One region of the Rhodococcus sp. NPDC057297 genome, then DNA from elsewhere that is predicted to be linked to it. Evidence: predicted binding sites of a transcription regulator. Region 1 holds the regulator's gene; each other region holds the start of a gene.
The links. Region 1 encodes LexA, which represses DNA repair genes until DNA is damaged. Its sites were predicted from a motif close to CGAACANNTGTTCG; they were not measured.
Positions count from the first base shown of each region.

Region 2: a site for LexA is predicted at 1,396-1,409, ahead of cofD (2-phospho-L-lactate transferase). Genes of this name have one in related genera too.
Region 3: a site for LexA is predicted at 2,254-2,267, ahead of ACFULT_RS05610 (HNH endonuclease signature motif containing protein). Genes of this name have one in related genera too.
Region 4: a site for LexA is predicted at 1,181-1,194, ahead of ACFULT_RS12365 (DUF222 domain-containing protein). Genes of this name have one in related genera too.

Region 1 is NZ_JBHUZE010000004.1:272,680-276,011, reverse strand. Features, by position in the region: gene nrdR (transcriptional regulator NrdR) at 1-278, opposite strand, end outside; gene ACFULT_RS14730 (hypothetical protein) at 406-819, opposite strand; gene lexA (transcriptional repressor LexA) at 1,228-1,926, shown strand; gene ACFULT_RS14720 (acyl-CoA dehydrogenase family protein) at 2,066-3,208, opposite strand; gene ACFULT_RS14715 (uracil-xanthine permease family protein) at 3,310-3,332, opposite strand, start outside.
Region 2 is NZ_JBHUZE010000010.1:128,492-131,823, reverse strand. Features, by position in the region: gene ACFULT_RS23840 (DUF3499 domain-containing protein) at 1-46, opposite strand, end outside; gene ACFULT_RS23835 (metallopeptidase family protein) at 122-607, shown strand; gene ACFULT_RS23830 (WhiB family transcriptional regulator) at 677-910, opposite strand; gene cofD (2-phospho-L-lactate transferase) at 1,668-2,636, shown strand; gene ACFULT_RS23820 (coenzyme F420-0:L-glutamate ligase) at 2,633-3,332, shown strand, end outside.
Region 3 is NZ_JBHUZE010000001.1:1,210,139-1,213,470, reverse strand. Features, by position in the region: gene ACFULT_RS05615 (AAA family ATPase) at 1-2,144, opposite strand, end outside; gene ACFULT_RS05610 (HNH endonuclease signature motif containing protein) at 2,282-3,332, shown strand, end outside.
Region 4 is NZ_JBHUZE010000003.1:503,648-506,979, forward strand. Features, by position in the region: gene ACFULT_RS12365 (DUF222 domain-containing protein) at 1-1,158, opposite strand, end outside; gene ACFULT_RS12370 (GNAT family N-acetyltransferase) at 1,295-1,765, opposite strand; gene ACFULT_RS12375 (sulfite exporter TauE/SafE family protein) at 1,977-2,909, shown strand; gene ACFULT_RS12380 (alpha/beta fold hydrolase) at 3,077-3,332, shown strand, end outside.

The DNA of each region.
Region 1 (3,332 bases):
CGGACCGCATCCTCGACCTGCTGTGAGAGCAGATTCAACGCATCGTTGTCGACATCGCGGCCCTGGCATGCGCGTCGCACACCCTTGACGACCTTCTCCCTGGAAAAGGGCTCCGTCACCCCACTGCGCTTCACCACAGCCAGCACCGCAGTCTCGACAGTGGTGAACCGACGGCCGCATTCCGGGCACGAACGTCGACGACGAATTGCCTGACCCTCGTCTGCTTCCCGCGAATCCACCACGCGCGAGTCGGGGTGCCTGCAGAACGGGCAATGCATGGTTGAGCCTCCGTCGTAGCCGTCACGCACCCCCGAACGGCACACAGGAGGCACAGGCTTCGAGGATACTCGGAGCGGAACCGAGCCGGCTCCGTCCCCTGGCAGACGGGGCAGACACAACACAGCGCTACGGGCCTACCGTGCCGTTAGGGACCGTGCTGCCGGAGACCGTGCTGCTGAAGACCGTGCTGCTGAAGACCGTGCCGTCCGAGACCTGGACCGTGACACTGGAGGGCGCGGAAACGGATTCGAGCGACGATGCGCGAAGGTTTGCCATTCCGACGAGCGCCAACAGCACCACAGCGGTCCCCACCACTCCCGCCACCGCACCGAGCACGGTGATGCGCTGGCTACGATGCGCCTGATCTGCGCACCCGTCGGCCCGCCGGTCGTGCTGGCCGCCGCGGACCGCGGACACGCCGACATGACGGCGACGCTGCATCGTCGCACGACGCTGCGACTCTGTCTGACGGGTACGGACAGCACGGCGAGTCTGCTGGTGCTGCTCCGTACGGACGGGCCGCTCGGTAGTGATGCTCATCGGAACCTCCGGTGTCGAACGAGACGTGGATTCGAACGCTATTCGATCAGGCGTTCGATGAACGCTTGTTCGAAAGTTCTATCACGCACCTCCGACAAAGTCAGTAGAAAACGCGACACGGATCGAACAGATGTTTGATCCAACAGCGATAACGGGCTAAGTTCGTGTCAGAAACCACACGTCACATCCATCCCACGCGTTCTGGTCTTCGAGCACGTTCGAGTTCCGGCACACGCACGCATCACGCAGGAGGACGCACGAATGAAAGACGAGACCTCTAGCGGGTCGAACGGCACGGGGTCGAACGGAAAGGCTGCCGGGAAGCCCGCTGTGACGAAAACTGCGGCAGCGAAAACTACGGCGACCAAAAGTACGGCCGGCAAGGCTGCTGCGGGCAAGCCTGCTGCCGTGCCGACCGCGAAGGCGTTCGAGGGCGAGGGAACGGACATCAACGCCGGACTCACCGAGCGTCAGCGCAAGGTGCTCGAGGTGATCCGGGCGTCGGTCACCGAGCGGGGCTATCCACCGAGCATCCGCGAGATCGGCGATGCCGTCGGGCTCACGTCCACATCGTCAGTGGCACACCAGCTGCGCACGCTCGAGCGCAAGGGCTTCCTCCGCCGCGACGCCAACCGTCCTCGGGCCGTCGACGTGCGGGGGCTCGACGAGGTGCAAGCGGATCACGCGGCCGCCGTCGCCGACGGTTCCGCTCCGTCCGAGGACCAGTTGCCGACGCCGACTTTCGTGCCGGTTCTCGGTCGAATCGCCGCGGGCGGACCGATCCTCGCCGAGGAAGCCGTCGAGGACGTGTTCCCACTCCCCCGCGAACTGGTGGGTCAGGGGTCGCTGTTCCTGCTGAAAGTCGTCGGCGAATCCATGATCGATGCAGCAATCTGCGACGGAGACTGGGTTGTCGTGCGTCAGCAGAGCGTCGCCGACAACGGCGACATCGTCGCGGCCATGATCGAGGGCGAAGCAACCGTCAAGACGTTCAAGCGAACCAAGGGTGATGTCTGGTTGATGCCGCACAACCCCTTGTTCGAGCCCATTCCCGGCAACGACGCAGCAATCCTGGGCAAGGTCGTCACCGTGATGCGCAAGCTCTGAGCGCGCTCGTATCACCACCTCCCCCGTACCCCCCGTACCGACACGGAGCGAACGTGACGTTCGGTCACTTGAAGTGACCGAACGTCACGTTCGCTCCGTTCGGGGGGTGCGGCGGCGCGCGCTCGGGGTTACGACGAGGTCAGAGGTCCAGTCCTCGGCCGATGATCTCCTTCATGATCTCCGTGGTGCCGCCGTAGATGGTCTGCACGCGCGAATCCATGTAGGCCTTGGCGATCGGGTATTCCTTCATGTACCCGTAACCGCCGTGCAGCTGTAGGCATCTGTCGATCAACTTGACCTGGTTCTCGGTTGTCCACCACTTCGCCATGGCAGCTTCCTGCACGGTGAGCGTGCCGGCGTTGAGAAGTTCGATGAACTTGTCGACCATGATGCGTGTCGCGGTCGTTTCCGTGGCCAGTTCGGCGAGCACGAAACGCGTGTTCTGGAACTTGCCGATGGACTTGCCGAACGCCTTGCGGTCCCGGCAGTACTGGATGGTCATGTCCAGCGCGGATTCCATGGCTGCGGCTGCGACGACAGCGATCGAGAGCCGTTCCTGCGGCAGATTCTGCATCAGGTAGATGAAGCCCATTCCCTCCTCACCGAGGAGGTTGGCTGCGGGGATTCGAACGTCGGTGAAACTGAGCTCCGCGGTGTCCTGGGCTTTCATGCCGATCTTGTCGAGGTTGCGTCCGCGCTCGAAGCCCGGCATGTCGCGTTCGACGACCAGCAAGCTGAAGCCCTGCGCACCCTTCTCCGGGTCAGTACACGCGACGACGATGACGAGGTCGGCGTTGATCCCGTTGGTGATGAAGGTCTTGGATCCGTTCAGGACCCACTCGTCGCCGTCGCGAACCGCGCGGGTCTTGATTCCCTGCAGATCACTGCCGGTACCGGGCTCGGTCATGGCGATCGCGGTGATGAGTTCGCCCGAGCAGAACCCGGGGAGCCAGCGCTGTTTCTGTTCGTCGTTCGTGAGCTCGATCAGGTAGGGAGCAACGACGTCGTTGTGGAGAGTGAACCCGATACCGCTGTATCCGCCGCGGGTGGTTTCCTCGGTGACGATGGCGTTGTACCGGAAGTCCTTGACCCCGCCGCCGCCGAACTCCTCGGGTGCTGCCGTTCCCAGGAAGCCCTGCTTACCAGCTTCCACCCAGACGTCACGATCGACGATGTTCTGCTCTTCCCAGCGCGCATGGTTGGGGGCTACGTGCTGGTCCAGAAACTTGCGGTACGACTCGCGGAAGAGGTCGTGCTCGGGTTCGAACAGGGTGCGGTCCACGGGTTACTCCTTCGAGGGTGACACTTGTCGTGCGTTCCCTCGACACTACGACCGCGCCCGACCTCGGTCGATGACCGAGCCGCGCAGGATCGGTGACCGAACTAGCGGGTAGCGAGCCTGCTGA
Region 2 (3,332 bases), on a different contig from region 1:
CCGATCGGTTGCACCCAGGGCGGCAGCATCCACGCATAGATCTCACACGGAAGAGAGTAGTCCCCCACTCCGACGCCGAGCCGCTCGACACACCGCGCAACGGCACCGATAGCCTCTCGGCATGGCTCGAACCGGCTCCGGACGCAGAACGACCTCCCGATCCGCATCACGACGAGGCCGCGGTGTTCGCGGTCCGATCCTCCCCGCGTCGCTTCCCGGTCATCGATCGCGGGCCGACAAATTCGACCGCGCAGTCCTCGAAGCATTCGCGCGCATCGACCACCGGTGGCACGACAAGCTCGAACGTCTCGACATCGCAGTGGACGAGGTCCCGAAGATTCGTGCGAAAGACCCGGAATCGGTGAACTGGCCACCCGAGGTAGTGGCAGAAGGCCCGGTGCCGCTCTCTCGGCTGGTACCGGCGGGAATCGACAAGCGCGGAGAAACCACACGCGCTCGGATCGTGCTGTTCCGCCGTCCGCTGGAGCGACGTGCGAAACATCCCGAGGACCTGGAAGATCTACTGTTCGACGTTCTGGTGGAGCAGGTCGCCACTTACCTGGGGGTCGACCCGGATGTAGTGGACCCGCTGCCCGACGAGGACTGACGGACAACCGGCAACGACCCGGAAGAACCGGACGTCGGTGCACACAGCCGCTTCGGAATCGCGGCAGGGTCAGACGATGCCGCGCTTGAGGCGCCGGCGCTCACGCTCGGACAGTCCGCCCCAGATTCCGAAACGCTCGTCGTTGGCGAGCGCGTACTCGAGGCACTCGTCCTTCACCTCGCAGCCGAGGCAGATACGCTTCGCCTCACGCGTGGATCCGCCCTTCTCCGGGAAGAAGGCCTCGGGATCGGTCTGAGCGCACAGTGCGCGCTCCTGCCACTGATCCTCGATCTCCTCGAACATCTGATCGAATCCCGCGATCAAGCTGAGCACAGGCTTCACCGACTCCCGAACGACATCGAGATCGGGATCGGTCTCGTCGGAATCGGTTTCGTCGGAATCGGTTTCGTCGGAAAGCGCGGCGACGTGTTCGGTGTCGTCAGGCTCGACGTCGTCGGCCGGCGTCGCATCGACGTACGCGGCGCCCGCGTCCACCGGAACGACCTCGACTCCTCGGGCACCGTTCTGAATTGCGTTGTCGCAGTCGCTTCGTGCTGCGCCTGCTCGAGAATCGGTCTGCGGCGCGCCGTCGACTGCGCTGAGGTGAGCAAGAGCCTCGCCCTGTTGTTCACGTGTCACGTGCTGGTCATACATCGCTTCCGCCTCCTCACCATTTCTTCTAGCGCAGATACATCCGGTCGGTCCGAACACCTTGCCCCACGCCGGTATTCGTAATCACTCTGAACTCTCGACCTTTACTACACGTATCCACGAAATGGCGCCACATGGGAACGCGTGTTCGAATCAAGGTCGGCACCAAGCACACTCGCTCGGCAACCCTGGAATGACATACATGTGATTAGACACGCCGCACAGTGGTGCGGTCAAGCTGATGGGCACATTTCCAATACCATCTACGGCCCGAAATCGGCCGACACCCCGAATCAACGGTCGTTCCGCGCGTGTCGTCCCCGTGAACAGGCAGCTAAACATGCCTCGAGCACGGCCGGACACGAGGCGCCCACACACAGGCGTCCGGCAAGGCATAGGCTCCTCAGCTGTGAAAGTGACTGTCTTGGTGGGCGGGGTCGGTGGAGCGCGATTTCTCCAGGGCCTCAAGGAACTGCTCGGCGGTGGCGGTGACATCACCGCGATCGTCAACGTCGGGGACGACGTGTGGATGCACGGGCTTCGGATCTGTCCGGATCTGGACACCTGTATGTACACACTCGGCGGGGGCATCGACACCGACCGAGGATGGGGCCGCATCGCCGAAACGTGGCACGCGCGCGACGAGCTCGCCGCGTACGGAGCGGATCCGGACTGGTTCGGTCTCGGCGACCGCGACATCGCCACACACTTGATCCGTAGCCGGATGCTGCGGACCGGGTACCCGCTCTCCGCTGTCACCGAAGCGCTGTGCAACCGGTGGCAGCCCGGAGTTCGCCTCCTTCCTGTTTCCGACGATCGGAGCGAGACGCACGTCGTCGTCACCGACCCCGACGACGAGTCGGGTGAGAGTCAGCGCGCGATTCACTTCCAGGAGTGGTGGGTTCGCTACCGAGCTCGAATCCCGACGCACAGCTTCGCCCACATCGGCGCGGAACAGGCCAGTCCAGCCCCCGGTGTGCTCGACGCCATTGCCGACGCCGACGCCGTCATCCTGGCTCCGTCGAATCCAGTCGTGAGTGTCGGGGCGATCCTTGCCGTCCCCGGGATCCGCAGCGCCTTGCGCACCACGAAGGCCAAGGTCGTCGGCCTGTCCCCTGTCGTCGACGGCAGGCCCCTGCGAGGGATGGCCGACGAATGCCTGTCGGTCATCGGCGTCGAGACCACTGCCGAGGCGGTCGGAAAGTACTACGGCGCTCGCACCGACACGGGCATCCTCGACTCGTGGATGATCCATTCCACCGACACGGCAGAGATTCCCGGCGTCGACGTCCTCAGTGTGCCGCTGTTGATGACCGATCCGGCCACCACGGCGGAGATGGCAGCCGTTGCTCTACGTTCGGCAGGGCTGGCGCTGTGACCGAACAGGCAGGCTCCCCTGTGCCCGGCGATCACGCGCCGGGCGGCGGTATCGAGATCCTACCGGTCACAGGGCTTCCCGAGTTCCGCCCGGGCGACGACCTCGCTGCGGCCATCGCGACGGCCGCGCCGTGGATTCGCGACGACGACGTCCTCGTGGTGACGAGCAAGGCGTTCTCGAAGGTGGAAGGTCGACTGGTCGCCGCTCCGCTGGACCCGGAGGAACGCGATGCCGCGCGGCGTGTGCTCGTCGATCAGGAGGCTGTTCGCGTCGTCGCGCGTAAGGGCCGCACACTCATCACCGAGAACCGTCTCGGCATCGTCCAGGCCGCGTCGGGTATCGACGGGTCCAACGTGGACCGGGCAGAACTCGCGCTGCTCCCCGAGGATCCCGATGCGAGCGCGGCCGGTCTTCGGGCTGCGCTGGCGGAGTCGCTCGGTGTCACGGTCGGTGTCGTGGTTACCGACACGATGGGGCGTGCGTGGCGGGTCGGGCAGACGGACGCGGCCATCGGAAGTGCAGGCCTCGCCGTGGTGCACGCGTACGCCGGTGCCGAGGACAGTCAGGGGAACGAACTCGTGGTCACCGAGGTCGCCGTCGCGGACGAGATCGCTGCGGCCGGTGATCTCGTCAAGGGCAAGCTCGGTTCGGTTCCGGTGGCGGTCGTCCGCGGGCTGACCCCGGTCGACAACGGTT
Region 3 (3,332 bases), on a different contig from region 1:
CGCAGTCGCTCGTACGCGCTCGCGAAATCACCGTTCACACAGGCGAGGAACGAACGGGCCCGCGTCAGATCGACCGTCAGCGCACCGTTCGCTCGCGGCTCGAACAGTGTCGCCGCCCGGGCCAGGTGTCCTTTCGCGACATCCACGTTGCCGCGGTGAGTCTCGATGGTGCCACGGTGGATTTCGACGATCGCTTCGACGAGCGCCATCCTGCCCACCGTCGCCACCTCGGATGCCTCCTCGGCAGCTTTGTCCACCTCGTTCCACCGGCCGGTGTCGACAAGGGCACCCAGGAATGCAGCCATCCCCATCGCCCCGGCTCCGAGACTTCCTACCTCACGCAGAGATTCGATTCCTCGTCCGAAGTAGGACAGGGCGTCGACGCTGTTCTCGCTGAGGTATGCCCTCGTCCCTTCCGCCAGCAGGTACGAGATCTTGGCTGCGATGGACGAGGTCTCGTCGAGGGCTACGCGAGCCTCCGCCCCGAGGGTGCTCGTCGAGTACTCGGCAATCAGCTGCCTGACGGCTTCCTTCGCCGCATCCGGCATCGGCGACAGAAGGTCGCGCCCTTCCGAGGAGACCTTACCGCCGGCGCTCGGTGCGGGAATCGCCTCGGCGAGACTGGACAATGCGGTCCTTCGCCACTCTCCGCCACTGAAATGCGCCGCGCCGAGCGCAGTGAACAACAGCGCCAGAGTGAGACTTTCGTCCGTCGGTGTGTACTCCGAGAACGTGCGACGCACCACGTCGAACGCCTCGTCCGGCTTCGCTGTTTGCAGCAGTATCGAGGCAGTCGGAAGCGCTGCCGCACTGCGAATCTCGGGCGAGGTCGTTGCTCGGCGAACCTGAGCAGCCAACGCCAGTCCCCACTGCGGATCGCCCGCCATGTAGGCAGCGTGTGCAGCACTGGCGTATCGCAACGCCGCTTTGTCCGGCGCCGGAGAGATTTGCGCAGCCCGTTCCAACGCACGTGCGACCTCGAAGAACCCTCCTCGGCGGTGAGACAGTTCGGCGGCGCCTTCCAGTTCCGCGGCCACCGATTCGTCCACGCCGTCCGCGGCCGCAGCACGATGCCACGCCCGGCATGGCGGGTCGTCGACCAGTCGAGCAGCGAAATCCTCGTGTGCGGCGCGGCGCTGGTCCACACTGCAGTCGGAATAGGCTGCGGAGCGGACCAGCGGATGCGTGAAATGTACGGCACGGCCGTCGATCACAACGAGACCGGACTGTTCCGCTTCCCTCCACACCGACAGATCGCCGCCGAACCCTGCAGCCGCGGTGATGATGTCCAGAGACTCGTATCCGGATCCAGACGCCGCGTAAAGCAACAACTTTCGGGTCTGCGGCGTCAGGTCGGCGATTCGAAGGGAGAACAGCGACTGCACCCGACGAACCCGGTCGTCGCCCGTACTGGCCGACAGGTCGACGCCCGACCGGACGACGGCACGGCCGAACTCGATGATCGCCAGAGGATTTCCCTCTGCCTGACGAATGATCTCGAGTCGTGCAGAGCGCGACGGTGTCATGGGCTGACGGTCCAACAACACGGCGGACTCTGCGTCGGTGAGACTGGGGACCTCCGCCGCGGCGACGCCAGGATCGACGCCGTCGGGAATACGGTGACCTCTCGAGCTGCACAGCGTGGTCATCGGACCGGCCACCCGCCGAACTGCGTAGACGACGATGTCGAGCGAATCACGGTCGAGCAGGTGCGCGTCGTCGAGAAGCAGCACGAGGGGTGACTCCGCGGCGAGCACTTCGAGGAGGTGGAGTACCGCGTGCCTGCAGGCGTACATGTCGACCATGGCGGGCAGGGGCGCGCGACCCAGCATCTCGTCGAGTGGGATTCGAATTGCTTCGGGCAGACGGTCGGCATACGCCATGACCGGCCACAACAACTGCTGCAGTCCGGAGAACATCTGCTGGGTCTCGGCGTCCACGCCTGAGGCTTGCAGCACTCGAACACCGGCGTCCTCGGCGACGGCACGCGCATGCCGGAGAAGAGTGCTCTTGCCGATCCCGGCCTCACCCAGCAGCCAGAACATCCGATCGCCCGCGCCCGGATTCGTCACCATGCGGGTGATCGACGCAGCCAGCGCGTCTCGCCCCACCAGCGCCCCAGCGGGCTCGCGTTCCGCAGTCATCGAGCACCGCCCGTAGTTGTAGCAACAATATGTCTTCCATATTGTGACACCGCCGCGCCTGTCGTACAGCGTTCGCATGTCCTGCGGCGGCAGCACGGAACCTTGTGTTCGAACGGATGTTCGATTAGACTTGTGGCATGGGGATGCAGGGGGGCACGACCAGAGAGATTCGCGCGGCTGCCGATGCAGCCGCGGCGACAGCGCTGTCCTTACTTGCAGATGCCCGCCGGGCCGAGAACAGGTGCGCCGCCGCGGTGGTCCGTTCCGTACACGACTTGACCGAACTCAGATTCGCAACGGAGATGGACGTACATCACTTAGGAGAGGACGAAGCCGACATCGCGTTGGCCAGGCGCACGGTCGAATGCGAGGCCGCCGTCGCATTGTCCCTGTCCCGCATGATGACCCGTGACCTGTTGACCGTCGGTGCGCAACTCGCGTGGCGCCTACCTCGGGTCTCCGCGGCCTTCGACGAGGGCGACTTGGACTACCCACGCGCCCGGGCAATCGCACTCACCCTGGAGAAGGCAAGCGATACCACGGTCGCGGCGTTGGAGGAGTCCATACTGTCGGCCGCGCTGCGCATGAACACCAGAGCACTCAAGGAGAACATCTGGCGAGCCTGGTTCGAGCACGATGCCGCCGAAGCCTCCGCCGCTCGGAAAGCAACCGAATCCGAGGAGCGCTGCGCCGAGGTGAAGCGAGGCGATGACGGTACGGCCACCCTCATTGCCAAGATGTCCACTCTCGAAGGCGCGGAATGCAACTCGATTCTGGAAGAATTGATCGGGACAGTGTGCTCCCGTGATCCGCGGACCAAGAAGCAGCTCCGAGGATTCGCACTGCTGGCCCTCTTCCACCGCGAGGACTACATCCTCTGCACGTGCGGTCGAGCAGAGTGCCCTGTCCGCAGCACCGAGCGAGTCCACAAGGATCGTCGCCCCCACCTGCTCCAGATCATGATCGACATCAAGACACTGCTGGGGCTGACCAACGAACCCGCGACCCTCGGAGACGGAACCGTTCTCGACCCTGAAATCGCACGACACATCGCCGGCAGTGCCCAGTGGCAGATCCTGTTGACCGAACTTCTCGACGCCGCGCACCACGCGACCGCTGCAACCGATCGCACCGCCGAAGCCCGGGTCGAGTCCGACGAGGCCTCGCCGCAACACAACACCGACGGCA
Region 4 (3,332 bases), on a different contig from region 1:
GGTTTTGATGGCGGCTTCGAGTGCATCGATGAGTTGATAGGTGCCGCTGTAGTTTTCGTTGCACTGTCGAGGTGTTGGGGTCGGCGGTGTGGATGGAGTGGGGAGTGCGAGTCCGCTGCGACGTCGACCGCGGCCGAGTGGGTTGAAACTGATGTGCGTCGGTCGTGGTTGTGCCGGGGCAGTGGTGATGCCTGTGCGGTCGGCGAGGTTTGTGGCGTCGGTGAGGATGATGTTGAAGTGACTGTTGGCTGCCAGTTCTCGGGCGTATTCAGGGTCGATGATGCCGTGGCCTGCGAGGTAGGCGGGGAGGTCGCGGAGTCCGAGGAGGGTGTCGACGTCGATGGTGATGCTGGTCAGTGGGGTGCGGCGGTCGGGGAGTTGGGGGTTGGCGGTGCAGGGTTTGTCGTCGTCGGGTGTGCAGGTGCAGGTGAGGTGGGTGTCGCGGTGGATGAGTGTGACGAATGCTGCGGCGAGGCGTTGACTCCGGGTGCGTGGGTCGCGGGGGCAGAGGGTGGCGGCCATTTCGGTGATCAGTTGCCAGCAGGCGGCGGCTTGGGCTGCGGGGAGGTTGGCTTCGAGTGTGGCGATGAGGTCTTTGTCGCGGTAGCGCAGTGAGGTGAGTTTGTCGGTGACGTCTTTGCGGTTGGCTGCGGCTTCGTCGGGTGCGGTTCGAGTGATGATGGCGTTGATTTCAGTGGCGAGGGGGCCCGGGGAGAGGTGTCGGGCTGCGGTGAGGGTTTCGGTTTCGATGCGGTGGGCGGCGTCTGCGGTGAGGCCGGCGGTGGTGCGGTAGATGGCGCGGATGCGTGCGACGTCGATGTCGCCGTCGGCGAATGCGGCGGCGATGGCGGGTAGGCGCAGGCGTAGGTCCATGCCGATCTCGGCGAGGGTGTCGGCGACGGTTTTGGAGCAGCCGAGGGTCGCGGCTGTTTCGGAGGCGGCGTAGTTTCCGGCGTCGGTGATGAAGTCGCCGATCTGGACGGTCTGGTTTATGCAGGAGTCCCAGATCTGCGCGGCAAGTGCGATTTTGCGGGCGCAGGCTTGGTTTTCCTCACGTGCTGCGTCGGCAAGTTGGGTCAGCAGGGTGGGGTCGATGGTGGGTTGTGGTTGTGGTCCTGCGCATCGGGCGAATGTGCTGCGTGGTGCGGTGCGTGGCATACGGTGAACCCCCCGGCTCATGGGAACGTATGTTCGAATATACCGTGACACCCAACCGCGTGCAAGGGTTGTAATGCTGCGGGGCAATCGATTTCGTAGGTGGGGCTGCTACCACATGCCACCGACACAGCGGTGCTCAGCGCACCATCCGGATGGTGACGTAACCGTCGATCCCAAGGAGGTCCTGGGCTGCACCGTCGGGCTCGAAGCCGTTGCGTCGATAGAACTTCATGGCACGTCGGTTCGTCTGGGCGACCCAGAGTTCGGTCGGTTCGTCGGTCAATACAGCATCGAGCAGTAGCTGCCCGACGCCGGTGCCGTGGAACGCTTCCAGAACGTAGAGTGCAAACAGCTTGCGTCGGCCGTCTTCGAGGCCGCAGTGTGCAATCCCGATGATGCCGGAATCCTCCACTGCAACTGCAACATCCTGGCCCTCTTCCTTCGGTTCGAGTACTGTCCGCCAGTGCTGAGTTCGCCGTGTGATCGAACCCTCGTCGAGGTAGGTGTCGGGAACCGACCCTCCGTATGTAGTGCGCCAGGCCTCAGTGTGCATCCGAGCGATCGCCTCGGATTCGTCTCGACCCGGTCTTCGCACTACAGGAGTCATGAAGTCACTGTAGATCGACGGTTCGAGCAAGTAATACAGCGATGGTCATCGGATCCAACGAATTCGCCGAAATCCAGGGTGATTTCAACCCTTGACGTAATACGCGTCGATGGGTTGCATGGGCGGATGTCGAACGCGCTGTTGCCGAGGTGTTGTGGGTCGATCTGACCTGCACCCGAACATTATTCACTCGACTCATGGAGCACACGCAGTGAAAACAATCATTCTTATCGGCATCGTGGGGCTTGCGGCCCAACTCGTCGACGGCGCTCTCGGTATGGCGTACGGCGTCACGACGACGACGCTTCTGCTCGCCATCGGCACCAATCCCGCGGCCGCATCGGCCACCGTGCACTTGGCGGAGATCGGAACCACGTTCATCTCCGGTCTGTCGCACTGGAAGTTCGGTAACGTCGACTGGACGGTCGTTCGGCGGATCGCCCTGCCCGGTGCAGTGGGTGCATTCGTCGGAGCGACGGTTCTGTCCAACCTGTCCACCGAAGCCGCAGCACCCGTCATGGCGTTGATCCTTCTGGGCCTGGGGTTGTACATCCTGATCAGGTTCACCGTCCAGGGGATTCCTCGGGGAAATCTCGGAAAGCCGCTGCGCAAGCGGTTCCTGGCGCCCCTCGGGTTGCTCGCGGGCTTCGTCGACGCCACCGGCGGAGGCGGGTGGGGGCCGGTGGGAACCCCGGCCATTCTCGCCAGCGGACGGCTCGAGCCTCGGAAGGTCATCGGTTCGATCGACACGAGCGAGTTCGTGATCGCGCTCGCCGCGAGCCTGGGCTTCCTGTTCAGCCTCGGCTCGCAGGGAATCAACATCGGCTGGGTCTTGGCGATCCTTGCCGGTGGCGTTGTCGCGGCTCCTCTCGCGGCGTGGCTGGTCCGTCACGTTCCGCCTCGTTTGTTGGGGGCTTCGGTGGGCGGCATCATCGTGCTCACCAACACGCGGAGCCTGTTCCGGAGTGGTTGGTTCGAGCTCAGCGGCGCAGTCCAGGCCACTGCGTACGTCACCATCGTCGTGGCCTGGGTGGGGTGCTTCGCATTCTCACTGAAGGCGTACCTGCAGGACCGCGAGAACGAATCGGCGGACAAGATCTCGGAGGAGGCGAAGACCAATGCGCAGGAGGAAGTTGCTGTCTGAGCTCGCGTTGTCCACCAGATCGGCCCTGATCGGGTTCGGATCGACCATGTTCGCGGGGCTCACCACGTACGGCGAGTACCACCTCGGCTCGCGCTGACACACCGGAATTACGAACGTGCCCGATTCGAACCATTGACGAGGTTCTGCGCTGGTGGTGGACTTCGAGGATGCCATTCTTCGACGGGGCGCGGGGACCGACCTACTACAGGCACTGGGCCGCGGAGGTGCCGCGCGCGAACGTAGTGTTCCTCCACGGCTACGGAGAACATTCCGGTCTCTATCACCGGTTCGCGGATTCTCTCAGCGCCGACGGTATCGACGTGTGGGCGTTGGATCTGATCGGCCACGGGCTGTCGTCGGGGGACCGCGGGGACTTCGGGTCGCTGCGTGATCTGCAATCGGACGCGGGCACTCTCACCTCGC